One region of the Yersinia canariae genome, then DNA from elsewhere that is predicted to be linked to it. Evidence: predicted binding sites of a transcription regulator. Region 1 holds the regulator's gene; the other holds the start of a gene.

Region 1 (7,372 bases):
ACGGCCTGCAATCAATTCTTTCTTTAGTGCCGACTGATGGCAGCAAGAAGATTGCGACATTGGATGCCAAAGATGCGCCGCGCTTTGAATATCGTGGTGTTTTCCTCGATGTTGGGCGTAACTTCAAAACGAAAGATGCGGTGCTGCGTTTGCTCGATCAGATGGCCGCTTACAAGCTGAATAAATTCCATTTCCATCTTAGTGATGATGAAGGTTGGCGTATTGAGATTCCCGGCCTGCCAGAACTGACGGATGTGGGGAGCAAGCGTTGTCACGATTTAACTGAAAATACCTGCTTACTGCCACAATTGGGATCTGGCCCTGAGAGTAATAATCTGGGTTCTGGTCACTTTACCCGTGATGACTACATCGACATTCTGAAGTACGCCAAAGCCCGCCAAATTGAGGTCATTCCTGAGATTGATATGCCCGCGCATGCTCGTGCGGCTGTGGTGTCGATGGAAGCCCGTTACAACAATTTGATGAAGCAGGGTAAAGAAAAAGAAGCTAACGAATTCCGCCTGATTGACCCGACCGATGATTCCCAAACAACTTCTGTTCAGTTCTATGAACGCAAAAGTTATCTGAACCCATGTTTGGATTCTTCAAAACGCTTTGTCGACAAAGTGATTGGCGAAATGGCCCAGATGCACAAAGAAGCGGGGATGCCGCTGACCACGTGGCATTTCGGTGGTGATGAGGCGAAGAACATCCGTTTGGGCGCGGGTTTCCAGGACAAAAAGGGCCCGATTGAGCCGGGTAAAGGCATTATTGATAAGAGTGTGGAAGATAAGCCGTGGGCCAAATCTCAGGTTTGTCAGGATATGGTCAAACAAGGGAAAATTCAGGATGTTGAGCACCTTTCCAGCCACTTTGCTATTGAAGTTAGCAAGCTGGTGAATGCTCACGGCATTGAAAAAATGCAAGCCTGGCAAGATGGCCTTAAAGATGCCAAGGATGCGAAAGATTTTGCCACCAAACGTGTTGGCGTTAACTTCTGGGATACCCTCTACTGGGGCGGTGCCGACTCAATCAATGATTGGGCAAATAAAGGTTATGAAGTGGTCGCGTCCAATCCAGACTACGTTTATTTCGATATGCCGTATGAAGTTAACCCAAATGAACGCGGTTACTACTGGGCCACTCGCTTTAACGATGAAGCGAAGGTCTTTAGTTTCGCACCCGATAATATGCCGCAAAATGCTGAAACCTCGGTCGACCGCGACGGTAATCACTTCAGTGCTAAAAGTGATAAACCTTGGCCGGGCGTGCACGGCATTTCAGGGCAATCGTGGAATGAAACAGTTCGCACTGATGAACAGATGGAATACATGATTTTCCCTCGTGTATTACCACTGGCTGAGCGTGCCTGGCATCGTGCGTCTTGGGAACAAGATTATAAAGCTGGCCGTGAGTACAAAGGCGGTGAAACGCACATGGTTGATACCAAGGCGTTGAGTACGGATTGGCAGCGTTTTGCCAACATTATGGGCCAACGTGAATTAGCAAAACTGGATAAAGCCGGTGTGGCCTACCGCTTACCGGTTCCGGGAGCACGTGTTGTCGCAGGGGTATTGGAGGCTAACATTTCTTTGCCGGGTTTGATTATTGAATATTCCACCGATGGCGGTAAGCAATGGCAGAAGTATGATGCCAAAGTACAACCTAAAGTCAGTGGTGATGTGTTGATTCGCTCCTCCAGCCCGGATGGTAAGCGCAGTAGCCGTGCGGAGTCCGTTAAAGTTTGATTATTGCTATCAAAGTGCTGTGTCTGATGTTAACTCCTGTTTGCCGGGTTTTTCGGTAAACAATATTAAGTGAAGTTGAGTTGATGGTTTTCCCCCGGCAAGTCCGGGGTTTTTTTTGCTTTAAATTTATGGGGGAGTAATCGGAGATAAATAAGAATGACCACCTGACTCCCGACCGAGTTTATCTCAGGTTGCTGACTGGGAAAGGTGGCCATTTTGCTGATGGGTCTAAGTTAATCAGACAATAGCACGCCGTTATCTGAATTAAAGAAAACCGTAATACTGTTCAGTGCTAAAAATCTTTATAAGATCAATGCGATAAAGCTACATTATCTTTTATCGTGCGCAGACTCATTTTCGCGGCAATCGCCGGTTTCACAGTGGCCGTACAAATACAGACTGTGATTGGTCAGCTTAATGCCATGTTGTTTAGCAATTTCACGTTGAAGCGATTCAATGGATTCATTACTAAATTCAATCACTTTGCCGCAATCCAGGCAAATTAGGTGATCGTGATGGTGTTGCTGCGTCAGCTCAAAGACTGATTTGCCGCCTTCGAAATTATGGCGGGTAACAATACCGGCATCATCAAACTGATTTAGGACGCGGTAAACCGTCGCCAAACCAATTTCTTCACCGATATCGATCAGCTTTTTATAAAGATCTTCCGCGCTGACGTGATGGCACGCCGGATCTTGCAACACTTCCAGAATCTTAAGCCGGGGCAGTGTTACTTTAAGGCCAGCGTTTTTTAAGGCTTTGTTGTTGTCAGTCATGCGGATTCAGTCCTGTTACTATCGATTCAAATTAAGGCTGTTCAGCCTATGACATCCGTGGCGCAATATTCTCAATTGCGTCTCATTATAGAACTGCTAGCCCCAAATGAAAACCGTGGTTGTTAACAAAGATATAATTGCACACTTTGTCAGATTAATCATGCAATGTATTGATGAATGGGATTGTTGCATCATTTAAGTATATGGCGGCCAGACGTAACGTTACAAATTTGTAGCGGTTTATTTTCATTTTGCACGAATGAAGATGCGGATCTGTGGGCGGGTTAACAGAGTAGGGCGAGTGGCGTGGGGGTAACGAAAACGCGCGGCAATGTTTAACATCAACCTCGCGTTTCCGATATACCTGCCATTCTTCAAGCTACAAGTGCATTGGTTGCCTTCCTGCAACTCGAATTATTTAGGGCACATGACAAATTAACCGGTGATTTCGGCCAAATTCAGTTCTTCACTGATCTGTTTTACCCAAGCTTCAACACGTTCATTCGTCAGTTCTGGCTGCCTGTCTTCATCAATGGCTAAACCAATAAAGTGATCATCATCCGCTAAGCCTTTGGAAGCTTCGAAGTGATAACCCGCAGTTGGCCAGTGGCCGACGATTGCAGCGCCACGCGGCTCGATGATATCGCGCACGGTTCCCATCGCATCACAGAAATACTCAGCATAGTCTTCCTGATCACCACAACCGAACAATGCAACCAATTTGCCGTTGAAATCGATCTCTTCCAGTGTTGGGAAGAAATCATCCCAATCACATTGGGCTTCACCGTAATACCAAGTTGGGATACCGATCAGCAGAATATCGAAGCCTTCCAAATCTTCTTTGCTGCTCTTGGCAATGTCGTGAACCTCAGCAACATCTTTGCCCAGTTGCTTTTGGATCATCTTGGCAATGTTTTCGGTATTGCCAGTATCGCTGCCAAAGAAAATGCCTACAGTTGCCATATAACTTAATACCTTTTTAATTCAAATAGTTGTGAAAATTACCAAGCGCTCTGCCCGATAATATAACACATGTATAGGGCGATATAATGCCAGAAAACCTCGGCAGGCCGATATCAAGTTTATGCGATATTAAATTTTTGTGAGTGACTCAACCTTATAACCTCATTGCCGATAACCTCAGTGTAACGAGAAAGTTGCAATTTGCGGTGCCAGAGGGAAAACCGTCAGATGAAAGTCTGCCGGGAAAGGAGTTGTCGTTAGCTGTATGGAGCGTCCTTTATTGCTTTTCGGTCATCAAATAACACCTGCGTCTCTAACGGTAACTATCCGATATATAAGGGGAACGAACATGCAGTTTTTAAAAAATATAACTATCAGGGCCGCACTACTTTGGGTGCTTGGGGCATTTTGCCTGCTATGGGGGGGCGTATCCGGTTATACGTTGTTATCACTGAATCAACTGACACAATCTTCTAATGCCAACAGTGTGTTGGTTGAAAACATGAATTTGGTCAATCAGGGGACGGATCAATATTTTCGGATGGTGACACGCCTTGCCCGTTCAGTCGATTACCGTCAGAGCGGTAACATTGCCGATGCAGATAAGGAGCTAAAATCATCCAATGTCGCACTTGAAAATCTGAAAAAGGAGTTGGCGCAGTTTAAAGCTATTGACCATGCACAGATTGATCCCGCGTTGGTCACTGGAGTGATTGATGGGTGGAGTGCGCTAATTGATCAAGGCGTTACGCCGCTTTATCAGGCGGCGATGGGCAATAACAGCGCGGCTTATCAGGATTTAGCGAAAAAGACCGTACCCGCGCTGAGTCGCCAATATGGTTCTGTTGCTGAGAATTTCAATCAGGCCGCATCGCAGGCCATCGGGGTAGCTAAAGATCAGTTTGCTCATCTGACAAAAGTGAGCAGCATAATATTAATTTCCGCGTTGGTGGCTGGGTTAGTAATTTTGCTGGCAACTGACCGCTACCTGTCGGTTAACTTGGTTCGCCCGTTGGATGATATTCGTGCCCATTTTCGAGTGATTGCCTCCGGCCAGTTGGGCCAGCCCATTGCGGATTTTGGTCGTAACTGTGTTGGGCAATTATTTCCACTGCTCCGCGATGTGCAAAGCAGTTTGGCGAATACGGTAAAAGCTATCCGCAGCAGCACTGATGGGATTTACCACGGGGCGGCTGAAATATCTGCTGGCAATACGGATTTATCATCACGAACAGAGCAACAGGCCGCTGCATTGGAAGAGACGGCCGCCAGCATGGAGCAGTTAACCGCCACGGTAAAACATAACGCGGATAATGCACATCACGCCAGCCAACTGGCGGCAAATGCTTCTATCACCGCCAAAAAAGGTGGGGCGCTGGTGGCAGATGTGGTTCATACCATGGATGAGATCTCTGCCAGTTCACGCAAAATCGCGGAAATCACAACAGTCATTAATAGTATTGCTTTCCAAACTAATATTCTGGCACTGAATGCTGCCGTTGAAGCGGCCAGAGCTGGGGAACAAGGTCGTGGTTTCGCCGTGGTTGCCAGTGAGGTGCGCAATCTTGCACAGCGCAGCGCACAGGCGGCGAAAGAGATTGATAGCTTGATAACTGAGTCAGTTAACCGTGTGAGTAGCGGTTCAGCCTTGGTAGAAAGTGCTGGGGTAACCATGGATGAAATTGTCCGTTCCATCACCAACGTAACTGATCTGATGGGGGAAATCGCTTCGGCGTCTGATGAGCAAAGCAAGGGAATTACTCAGGTCGGGCAGGCGGTGGCTGAAATGGACAGCGTGACTCAGCAAAATGCTGCGCTGGTACAGCAGGCTTCCCGGGCGGCAGCTTCACTTGAGGAACAAGCGACTCAGCTAAACCAAGCGGTGGCCGTGTTTAAATTGAGAGCAGACGATATGCAGGTAAAACCGACGGTCAAGCCTCGGGCCAATGTAGTAGCGGCGATGCCGACAGCCAAGGTGGATAACAATGCAAACTGGGAAACTTTCTAAACCCGTATTGCTAAACTTATTGTGAGGATATTGGCGTGGCGTAATCACTTACGCCACGCCGTCGTGATAACCGAAAGGGTTAAAACCCTTCTTCTGAGTGCGCTAATTGAGCAAGTAACATCTGTTCAATCAGTTCACTACGGCTGATGTTGCGCTGCTCAGCAAGGCTATTGAGAGCATCGACGGCATCGGCGTTAATCTTCAGTTCCACGCGTCGTAAGCCACGTACTTTATCGCGCCGTAGTTGATTTCGCTTATTAATTCTAAGCTGTTCATCACGGGATAATGGGTTTGTTTTCGGGCGCCCCGGACGGCGTTCATCTGCGAACAGATCCAGCGTCGTGCGATCCGTTTGTTCTTTTGCCATAGGTAGCGGTACTACAAGGGATTTACATCAGAAATTTCTGACGATTCGGTTTACACGTTTCAGGCCGATACCTTTCTTATTTGAAGCCGCTAATAACACCGCAACTCCAATTCATTAGGGTATGAACCAACTGCCTGAATTTGCATTTGCCACCAAACTCTGTAGCAAATTTATAGCGCGCCATAATACCCCAGCCAACCGAGCAACGACAATGGTTTACTGTGATTAGATTGGGCTAATTCATTCTTTTTTGCACAATTTTTCCACAGGAAATACATTTCTTTTCCCCAGGGTATGATTTTTAATCAACATCCAGTGCGCATGGTTCATTTTTCACTCAGTGCTATTTTTCGCCAGCACTGTCATCATCAATAAAACGGTGAATAGCACGTAATACAGAATCGGGTTTTTCCGCATGTACCCAATGACCCGTTCCGGCAACAACATAAGCACGGGCTTGTGGAAATTGGCGGGCAATCTCATCGCGATAACTATCCTGAATATAGGGCGATAATTCACCGCGAATGAACAAAATAGGGTGAGGCCACGGCGCAATAGGTTGCCAGCCGACAATATTTTCGTACTGATCCCATAATGCAGGGACGTTAAACCGCCACTCGCCGTTGTGGAATGATTTCAATAAGAATTGAATAACGCCTTCTTCTTTTATTGATTCGCGCATCAGTTGGGCGGCTTCTTGGCGCTGAGTCACACCCGCGGCACTGACGGCATTAATAGCGGTGAAAATCTGATCATGACGGCGCACTTGATAATTGATTGGTGCGACATCTATTGCGATCAGTTTTTCAATGCGGTCGGGGGCAATTTCTGTCATTGCCATTGCCACTTTCCCCCCCATGGAATGACCGATAATTATCGCTTTTTCTATGGCGAGATTATCCATCAGCTCCAGCACATCCTGCGCCATAGCGGGGTAATTGACCTCCGGCGACCGAGGGGATAAGCCGTGGTCACGCAAATCAACCTGAATCACATCATGGTCTTTATGTAAGTCACGCGCCAGCACACCGAGGTTATCAAGATTGCCAAATAACCCATGAATCAGGATGATCGGCAGGGAAGGAGTGGGCGAAAGAGTGTTTTGTAAGCGGAAGTTTAATTTCATGGCGAAGTTCATACTGAGAGATATTGTGGTTAGGGTATCATGACTGAGCAAGTGTGTGCTGCTTCACAATCAGGGTTCATGTGGATTATTCAGTTGTGGCTGATGTGATGGGGATTTATCGCGGATAAAGCCATGATAAAGGTACTCGTGAGCGCGCTTTGACTTTATAATCCTAAGATATGCATAAGAAAGTAGAAACCGTACTGGATAAAGATGAAAACTATTGAACTCGACGAAGAACTTTATCGCTATATCGCCAGCCATACTCAACACATTGGTGAGAGCGCATCCGATATTTTACGGCGCATGCTGAAATTCACGGCCGGTCAGCCGGTACCCAGCGCATCTACCAGTCACTCACATAGCAGCCATGATGTCGCTCAA
Region 2 (7,372 bases), 1.8 Mb from region 1:
TAACTGGATTGATTATACCTAGCACATTCGAGACATGAGAAAGTGCTAAAATCCGAGTATGGTGACTCAATAATTGTTCAAGTAACTCAGTCTGTAATACTCCATTTTTATCTATCGGCAAAATTTTTAATCGTGCTCCGCTCTCCCGGCATAGTTGTTGCCATGGGACGATATTACTGTGATGCTCAAGAGCCGAAATCAAGATCTCATCACCGGGATGCAAATATTTTTTCCCCCAACTTGCCGCCACTAAATTAATAGCGGCTGTTGTTCCTTGAGTGAAAATTATTTCATCTACCGACTTAGCATTAAGAAACACACGTATTTGTTCTCTAACCTGTTCCAGCGCTGTCGTTGTGCGCTGTGAGAGTGTGTGGACCCCCCTATGTGCATTTGCATAATATTCACTATAACATTTTGTTATTGCATCAATAACTGCCTGTGGTTTTTGGCAGGAAGATGCATTATCTAAATAAACTAATGGATAACCATTTATCTGTTGCTTAAGAATCGGGAACTGCCTATGAATGGCATCAACATCGAACACTCCCTCTTTTGCTTGAGCATTTACCATAAAACACCTCAGAATTAGAAATCAGTTTTAATATTTTCACGATCATCTTTTCTCTCCAATGAATGTAATTTATCACTTACAAAATAATGAGCTTGCTTGATATTAGTTAATATGATAATTTTTTGTTTATATAAAAATCACAAATTTGCAATCAATCTAATTATAGTATTATTTTTTAATTAGTATGTTTTTTTGTTATTTATTTTTTATTGAAAATAAAAACATCACTATCTATATTACTTAATATAAATAATGATGTCTTTAATAATAAACCAGCTATATAAGTGAACTGGGTAATGAGTGTTTTATATTAATGCATTAGAAGTCATAACCTACGGTTGCTTGTACTGAGCGCTCTGCCCCCCAGTAGCAATAGGAAGTGTTATAACAGGCCGCGACATACTTTTTGTCTGCAATATTATTCACATTCAATTGAACAAATGCGCCTTTCAACGATGCTGCCCATGTTCCTAAATCGGCGCGAACAGAGGCATCACCCAGCGTGTAAGAAGGCACTCGCACGGTATTGGCATCATCAGCCCACTGCTTGCCAATGTAACGGATGCCGGCACCGACATTGATGCCATAACCCGCTTCATATTGCGCCCACAGAGAAGCCATATTGGATGGTGCTAATACCGGTGTATTGCCATCATTTCCATCAATAGCATCTTTGAATTTCACGCGATTATAGGTATAGCCCGCAATCACACTCAGCCGCTCATTAATTTGGCTTCGAGCTTCCAATTCCAGCCCTTGTGAATTCACCTTACCCGCTGGCACATAGTAAGTCGCTGGAACTGCACGGTTTGCCACATCATTTTGGGTCAGGTCATATAAGGCGGCGGAATAGAGCGAAGTGCTGCCTGGCGGCTGATATTTAATCCCCACTTCATACTGCTCGCTGGTCATCGGTTTCAGCAGTTTTTGCTGTGCATCTGGGAATAAACTTGGCGTGATAGCTTGGCTATAACTCACATACGGTGAAATACCGCTATCGAAGCTATACAGCAATGACGCACGCCCACTGGCGTGATTATCCGTGCGCTCATCCGTGCTGTTGGCGGTCTTATCAATATTTTCCGTTTTCATCCGATCATATCGGCCGGATAAATTGAGATGCCAATTATCCAATGTCAGTTCATCTTGCAGATAAACCCCGCTTTGCTCATAGCGGCGGTTTAAATAAGATGTGTTAATACCTGGGGTGGTGCGCAGATAATCGCTATATAAAGTCGAACCACCAGAAACACCGGTATAAGGGTTCAGCGTGGTAGCATTAGCGCTATCACTGCGCAGATTATTGCGGAACTTCTGGAAGTCAAAGCCCAGTAACACTTTGTGTTCAACCGCCGCCGTGGCGAAATCAGCTTCCAGTTGGTTATCTACAGCAAATGCATTGAGAGAAGAATCTTCACCAGAATAATAACGATTCATTAGAGTACGGTCACTATTCCAACCGCCCTGATAAACCTGCTCTAGCTGAGTATTAGAATGGGTATAGCTGGCATTCTGGCGGAAGGACCAAACATCATCAAATTTATGTGCAAATTCATAACCATAGATTTGCTGCCAGCGCTTAAATACATTGTGATTACTTTCGCCATCAAAAAAGCTGCGACTCAATTTTTGCCCATAAATACTGCCATCCGCCGGAACTGCACTGTGATAGCCACCGGAGGGATCTTTTTGCAAATTGGCGCGCAATAACAGCGAAGTATTTTCATCTGGTTGCCACAATAATGATGGGGCAATTGCATAGCGCTCTTCGCGTTGATGGTCATACATGGTGTCGCTATTACGGGTGATTCCCGTTAGGCGAAATGCCCAATGTTCTGAGATTGCATTGGTATAATCAAACGCAGCGACTTGCGTATTGTTATTACCGGCGGTCAGGCGGAAATGGCCTTCAGGGGTAAATTGAGGTCGTTTGGACGTCATCATCACTACGCCGCCGGGGATACTTTGGCCGTATAGCGCCGAAGATGGGCCTTTTATCACATCAATACGCTCAAGGAACCAGGGGTCAACCTGCAACACATTGTAACTGCCGCCATCACTGAGTAAGCGTAGCCCATCAAGGAAGGTATTATTCACATCCCCGCCATGAAAACCGCGCAAGGCAATCGTGTCATAACGGGTTGCGCCGCCGGAAAAACCGGTGAAGACGCCAGGAGTGTAATTCAGCGCCTGATTAACTGTCGCAACGTTTTGATCATCCATTTGTTGGCGAGTAATAACTGATACCGCTTGCGCAGTCAGGATTAACGGCTGATCGGTTTTCGTTGCCGCTTTGGTGGTTTTTGCTGTGTAACCCAAGGTGGGTAAATCAGCTTCGTGGCCTGCTTTGGCAGTCACTTCTATCGTATCGTCAGCCATGGAGGCTAATGGAATAAACATAGCCAATGAACATAAAATAGCAGAGCGCTTTATTATAAAAACCGAGAACATAATGACCTTCCCCAGATGGTGTATATGGTTATTTATCAGCGTCCCTTGCTATTTTCGTCTGGCAAACACTCTTGCCTGCACACCACATATCGTGAGTCCATAAGTGCAGCGCACAATCTATTAAATGAGAGTGCTAATTACAATGATAATTATTATCTTTGGTATTTAATTTATGGGGATGATTATCGGAGTAAGATTATTCAGTAACTCGCAAGGTGTGCCACAATAACTGTCAAGCAGGTACAACTGCACTAATTGATGGGTTAATTGTGGCATTCACTTTCGGGCTAACCAGTTTTATGAAAAACAATGGGTATTTTGTTTCGCGTCGAGATTATCCCCGACTCTATCTATTGCTCACGCTTATTTATGCATCACTAATAGCGATTTCAGCGACGGGCACTGTCTTTGCGGCTACAACATCAGAGACGACAGCCGAAAGCAGTGAGGAGCCGGCAAAACCGGCGGTATCAGTACAATTAATTAGCCTGCAAAAACAGTTGGATAAGCTAAAGCAGAGTGTCTCGGTCAGTACATCTGACAATCAGTTAAGTGCGCTGAATGATACCGCCTTGGCGCTGGTTCATGATGTCGACATCCTGCTCGCCGATTTGAAGCCCAAGCGAGAACAACTGCAAACACAATTGGATGTTTTAGGCCCCCTTCCTGCCGCCGGTACGCTAGCAGAAACCCCGATAGTTGCTCAACAACGCCGAGCGCTAAACACCCGTAAAGCCCAGTTAGAGGGCCAGAATGATCAAGCTCAGGCCATCAAAGCCAACGCGGAAAACCTGGCAACACAAATTATCGCGTTACGGCGAACTGCGCTGAAATCTCAAATAGCCTTAAATTCCGGCAGTATTTTAGGGGCTAAATTTTGGGCACCCATCGTCAGCCCTAATGTTGATGATGACAAGCGGCTCAAGGATTTTGTGCAAGAACTGGCTGATGCCTGGCATGCCGCCTGGGAACCCGAATGGCGCACTGGCACGGCAATATACCTGTTGCTGGCACTGCTGATCGGCGCTTTTGGTTTTAAGTTGCTCGACAATCTGACCGCCTGGTTCTGTACCAAATGCCTGCCCCAAGGCCCATTGCGCCGCAGTTTTATGGCCTCAGTAACCACCCTCTACACGGTATTGATCACCGTCACGATGGCGCAATTCATCACCCAGACATTCACCCGCACGCCCGATGTCTCGCCACTAGTTATGAATTTTGCGCAGGCATTTGTTCAACTGATGTTTTTCTCTGCGTTAGTCGCCGGTCTCGGGCGAGCATTCTTATCCAACCAGCGCCCCTCATGGCGTTTACCCGCCATTGCCGATGAAGTCGCCGCGTCACTAAAGCTATTCCCTCCGCTATTAGCCAGCTGCATCATGATTTTTGGTGCTATTGATCAAATGAATAACATGATCAATATCAGCGTATCGGGGACCATTTTTGGCAATGGAATATCCGCCCTGTTGGTGGCGCTGACGGCCGCGATTATCCCATTACGCGCCAACCGAATACGGCGTCATCTGATGGTCAATGGCGAAAAACCTGAAGCTTACTCCACATTAGCTGGATTGATTCATCTGGCTATCGGTATTACGGCAATAGCCATATTGCTGTCATTATTAGTCGGCTATATCGCACTGGCAAAATTCTTAAGTTACAAACTGGTGTGGGTTTGCCTGGTACTCTCTTGCTTATATTTATTGACTCATTTCTGTGTCGATTTAGCGGAAAGTCTCTTTTCCCCGGCCAGCAGTGCCGGTAAAGCAATTAAGCAATCGCTAAATATCGATGATCGCCATCTGGCCCAAGCGGCAACATTATTATCGGCGACCAGTAAAGTCACCCTGATATTACTGGCTATTATCGCGCTATTTAATGGCACTTTTGGCTCGACCACGCCAGTTTCTCTGTTGCAAAAAACAGTGGAACTCTTAGGCGGTGAAGGGCTGGAAAGATTAAATATCGTCCCGACAAATTTGTTTAATGCTGCACTTTGCTTACTTGTTGGCTTATATACGCTAAATACCGCACGGCGCTGGCTCAGTAATGAATTCCTACCGAAAACCCAGATGGACTCTGGTATAAAAACCTCGGCAGTCACACTGTTCAGTAATATTGGTTACGTACTGGTGATTCTCCTGACCTTATCAGTGCTCGGTATTCAGTGGAATAAATTAGCCTGGATTGTCAGCGCGCTGTCGGTAGGTATTGGCTTCGGCTTGCAGGAAATTGTGAAAAACTTTATTTCCGGCATTATTTTGCTCACCGAGCGGCCCGTCAAGGTCGGGGATTTAATCAGTATTAGTGGTGTGGAGGGTGATATTCGCCGAATAAATGTTCGCGCCACCGAAATCCAACTCGCTGACCGCTCTACAGTTATCGTGCCAAACTCTCAATTAATTTCGCAGAATGTACGTAACGCCACCATGGCTAACGCGCAAGGGGTGGTCACGATTGCTTTAACATTCCCGCTGGATTTAGATGTTGAACTGGCACAAACGCTACTGATAGAAGCTTATGAAGAGCACGAATCCATACTCGATACCCCGGCTCCCTCGGTAAAATTCAGTCAGTTAAGCCCGGACGGTATTGTGCTCAGTGTCACGGGTTTGGTGCCCAGCCCACGCATGGTGAGTAATACTAAAAGCTCGTTATTATTCAGTATATTAAAGCGACTTCGGGCCGCAGGTGTGTCTCTGACAGTCGCGACACCGACCAAAACGATACCGACAGAGAATTAACCTTGAGTGGGCCATAAGTTATATCAATACGATAAAACCTATGGCTCTCAATAACTTATTTTGCCGGACTGAAGCTAAATATTTTCGGATGACGCCCTAACCCTTGCGCAGCTAAAATATTAACCTGCTCAAGATGATGGCGTTCACTTGCTGTTCTTCTTGAGCCAGCAAAGCAAAGTTCCCATCTTATTGCCGACTTCAGCGCTGAATCAGGTAGCGAATGGTCGGGCCATCTTGCTGAATATCCAACACCGTATAGCCGTAATTTCGGGCATCTAACGGAATATTATTAATGGATTGCGGGCAATCACTGATCACTTCCAGAATTTCGCCCGGCTTCAATTGTGGCATCGCTTCGAGTGTCGCGACTGCTGGGTATGGGCAGGGCTCGCCCACCATATCCAAACGATAATCGGGCACAATAGCGGTAGGAGTTGTTAAATTATCTGCTGACGAAGAATGGCTCATGATGGCTCCTTAACCAAAGTGGATGCAGCCGCTTTCTGCTTGCGGAAGAAGTGTTTTTCCCACCACAGCATGGCTGCAAAGGCAGCAGCTAACATCAGGTAGGTCACCAGTAATCCGCCAATAGGCCCGAAGGTTTCCAATAGGTTAACTTTGTCATAATTGGTCGCCAAAGCTGGAGCAAAATCATCCCAATAGTAGGCCAGAATAGTCGCGCCAATAATATTCCCCAGCCCCACCCACCAATAGTGAATTTGCCCTTCTACCGCGCGATACATCCAGCCTGTTTCACAACCTCCGGCCAAGACGATACCAAAACCAAACAGTAAACCACCAATCACCGCGTTTGGCCCGGCCCACAAAATCTTGGGCGCCACGCCCAACTGCACGTAGCTGAAAATACCGATAGCACTGACCGCCATCCCCAGAATAATTGCTTTCGCCATATGGGTACGGCCCGTTATCCACAAATCGCGAAAGGCGGAAGTAAAGCAAATCTGCGCCCGCTCAATCAGCAAGCCAAAACCAATCCCGCATAGCATGGCAATGCCCAGTTTCGGGTGGCGGAACAACTCAATTAACGACCAGCTTAATGCCAGAATAAACACCACCATACCCAGGCGGAAACGGCGCGCAGCCCTGGCTGGATGCTGGGTCAGCGGCGAAGCAGAAGTCACTTTTTGTAATTTCACCGGGATACGAAACAGCGGCAATAGCGTAAATTTAGCCCCAAAATAGGACCCCGCGGCCGTCGCAAGTGCAAAGAACCAAGCATGCAATGAAAACTGCGGAATACCGGTAAAGAAAGCCGCCAAATTGCAGCCCATGGCCAGGCGCGCACCAAAACCGGCGATAATGCCGCCGACCAGCGCTTGGGCAATGCGAATACCATGCTGAGGTTTACGCAGTTTCACATTATTAGCCCACAGTGCTGCAGCAATACATCCGGCAAACATACCGATAATCATCATGCCGTCGATACGGTCCAGTGGTGTTCCCTCCAGCCCGATAACTTTAAAATAACCCCACTCCTGCGGATGAGCGCCGAACAACTGCATCAGGTGCCCCCCCCAACGGGTGAATTCCCCTGTCACCGCCCAAAAAGTGCCCGTCAAACCAAAGTAATAAGTCGATAGGA

Evidence for each region. The regulator Fur, encoded in region 1, represses iron uptake genes when iron is present. The targets are predictions, from matches to a motif close to ATAATAATGAGAACNACTATCAA.
Region 2: F0T03_RS01590 (TonB-dependent siderophore receptor) is a predicted target of Fur. The motif match lies at 3,168-3,190, and genes of this name have one in related genera.

What each region holds. Positions count from the first base shown of each region.
Region 1 is NZ_CP043727.1:3,289,920-3,297,291, reverse strand. Features, by position in the region: gene F0T03_RS15260 (beta-N-acetylhexosaminidase) at 1-1,748, shown strand, start outside; gene fur (ferric iron uptake transcriptional regulator) at 2,078-2,524, opposite strand; gene fldA (flavodoxin FldA) at 2,960-3,487, opposite strand; gene F0T03_RS15245 (methyl-accepting chemotaxis protein) at 3,837-5,495, shown strand; gene ybfE (LexA regulated protein) at 5,575-5,862, opposite strand; gene ybfF (esterase) at 6,206-6,988, opposite strand; gene seqA (replication initiation negative regulator SeqA) at 7,202-7,372, shown strand, end outside.
Region 2 is NZ_CP043727.1:338,925-346,296, reverse strand. Features, by position in the region: gene F0T03_RS01595 (aminotransferase class V-fold PLP-dependent enzyme) at 1-574, opposite strand, end outside; gene F0T03_RS01590 (TonB-dependent siderophore receptor) at 893-3,025, opposite strand; gene F0T03_RS01585 (DUF3772 domain-containing protein) at 3,295-5,769, shown strand; gene yedF (sulfurtransferase-like selenium metabolism protein YedF) at 5,968-6,237, opposite strand; gene yedE (selenium metabolism membrane protein YedE/FdhT) at 6,234-7,372, opposite strand, start outside.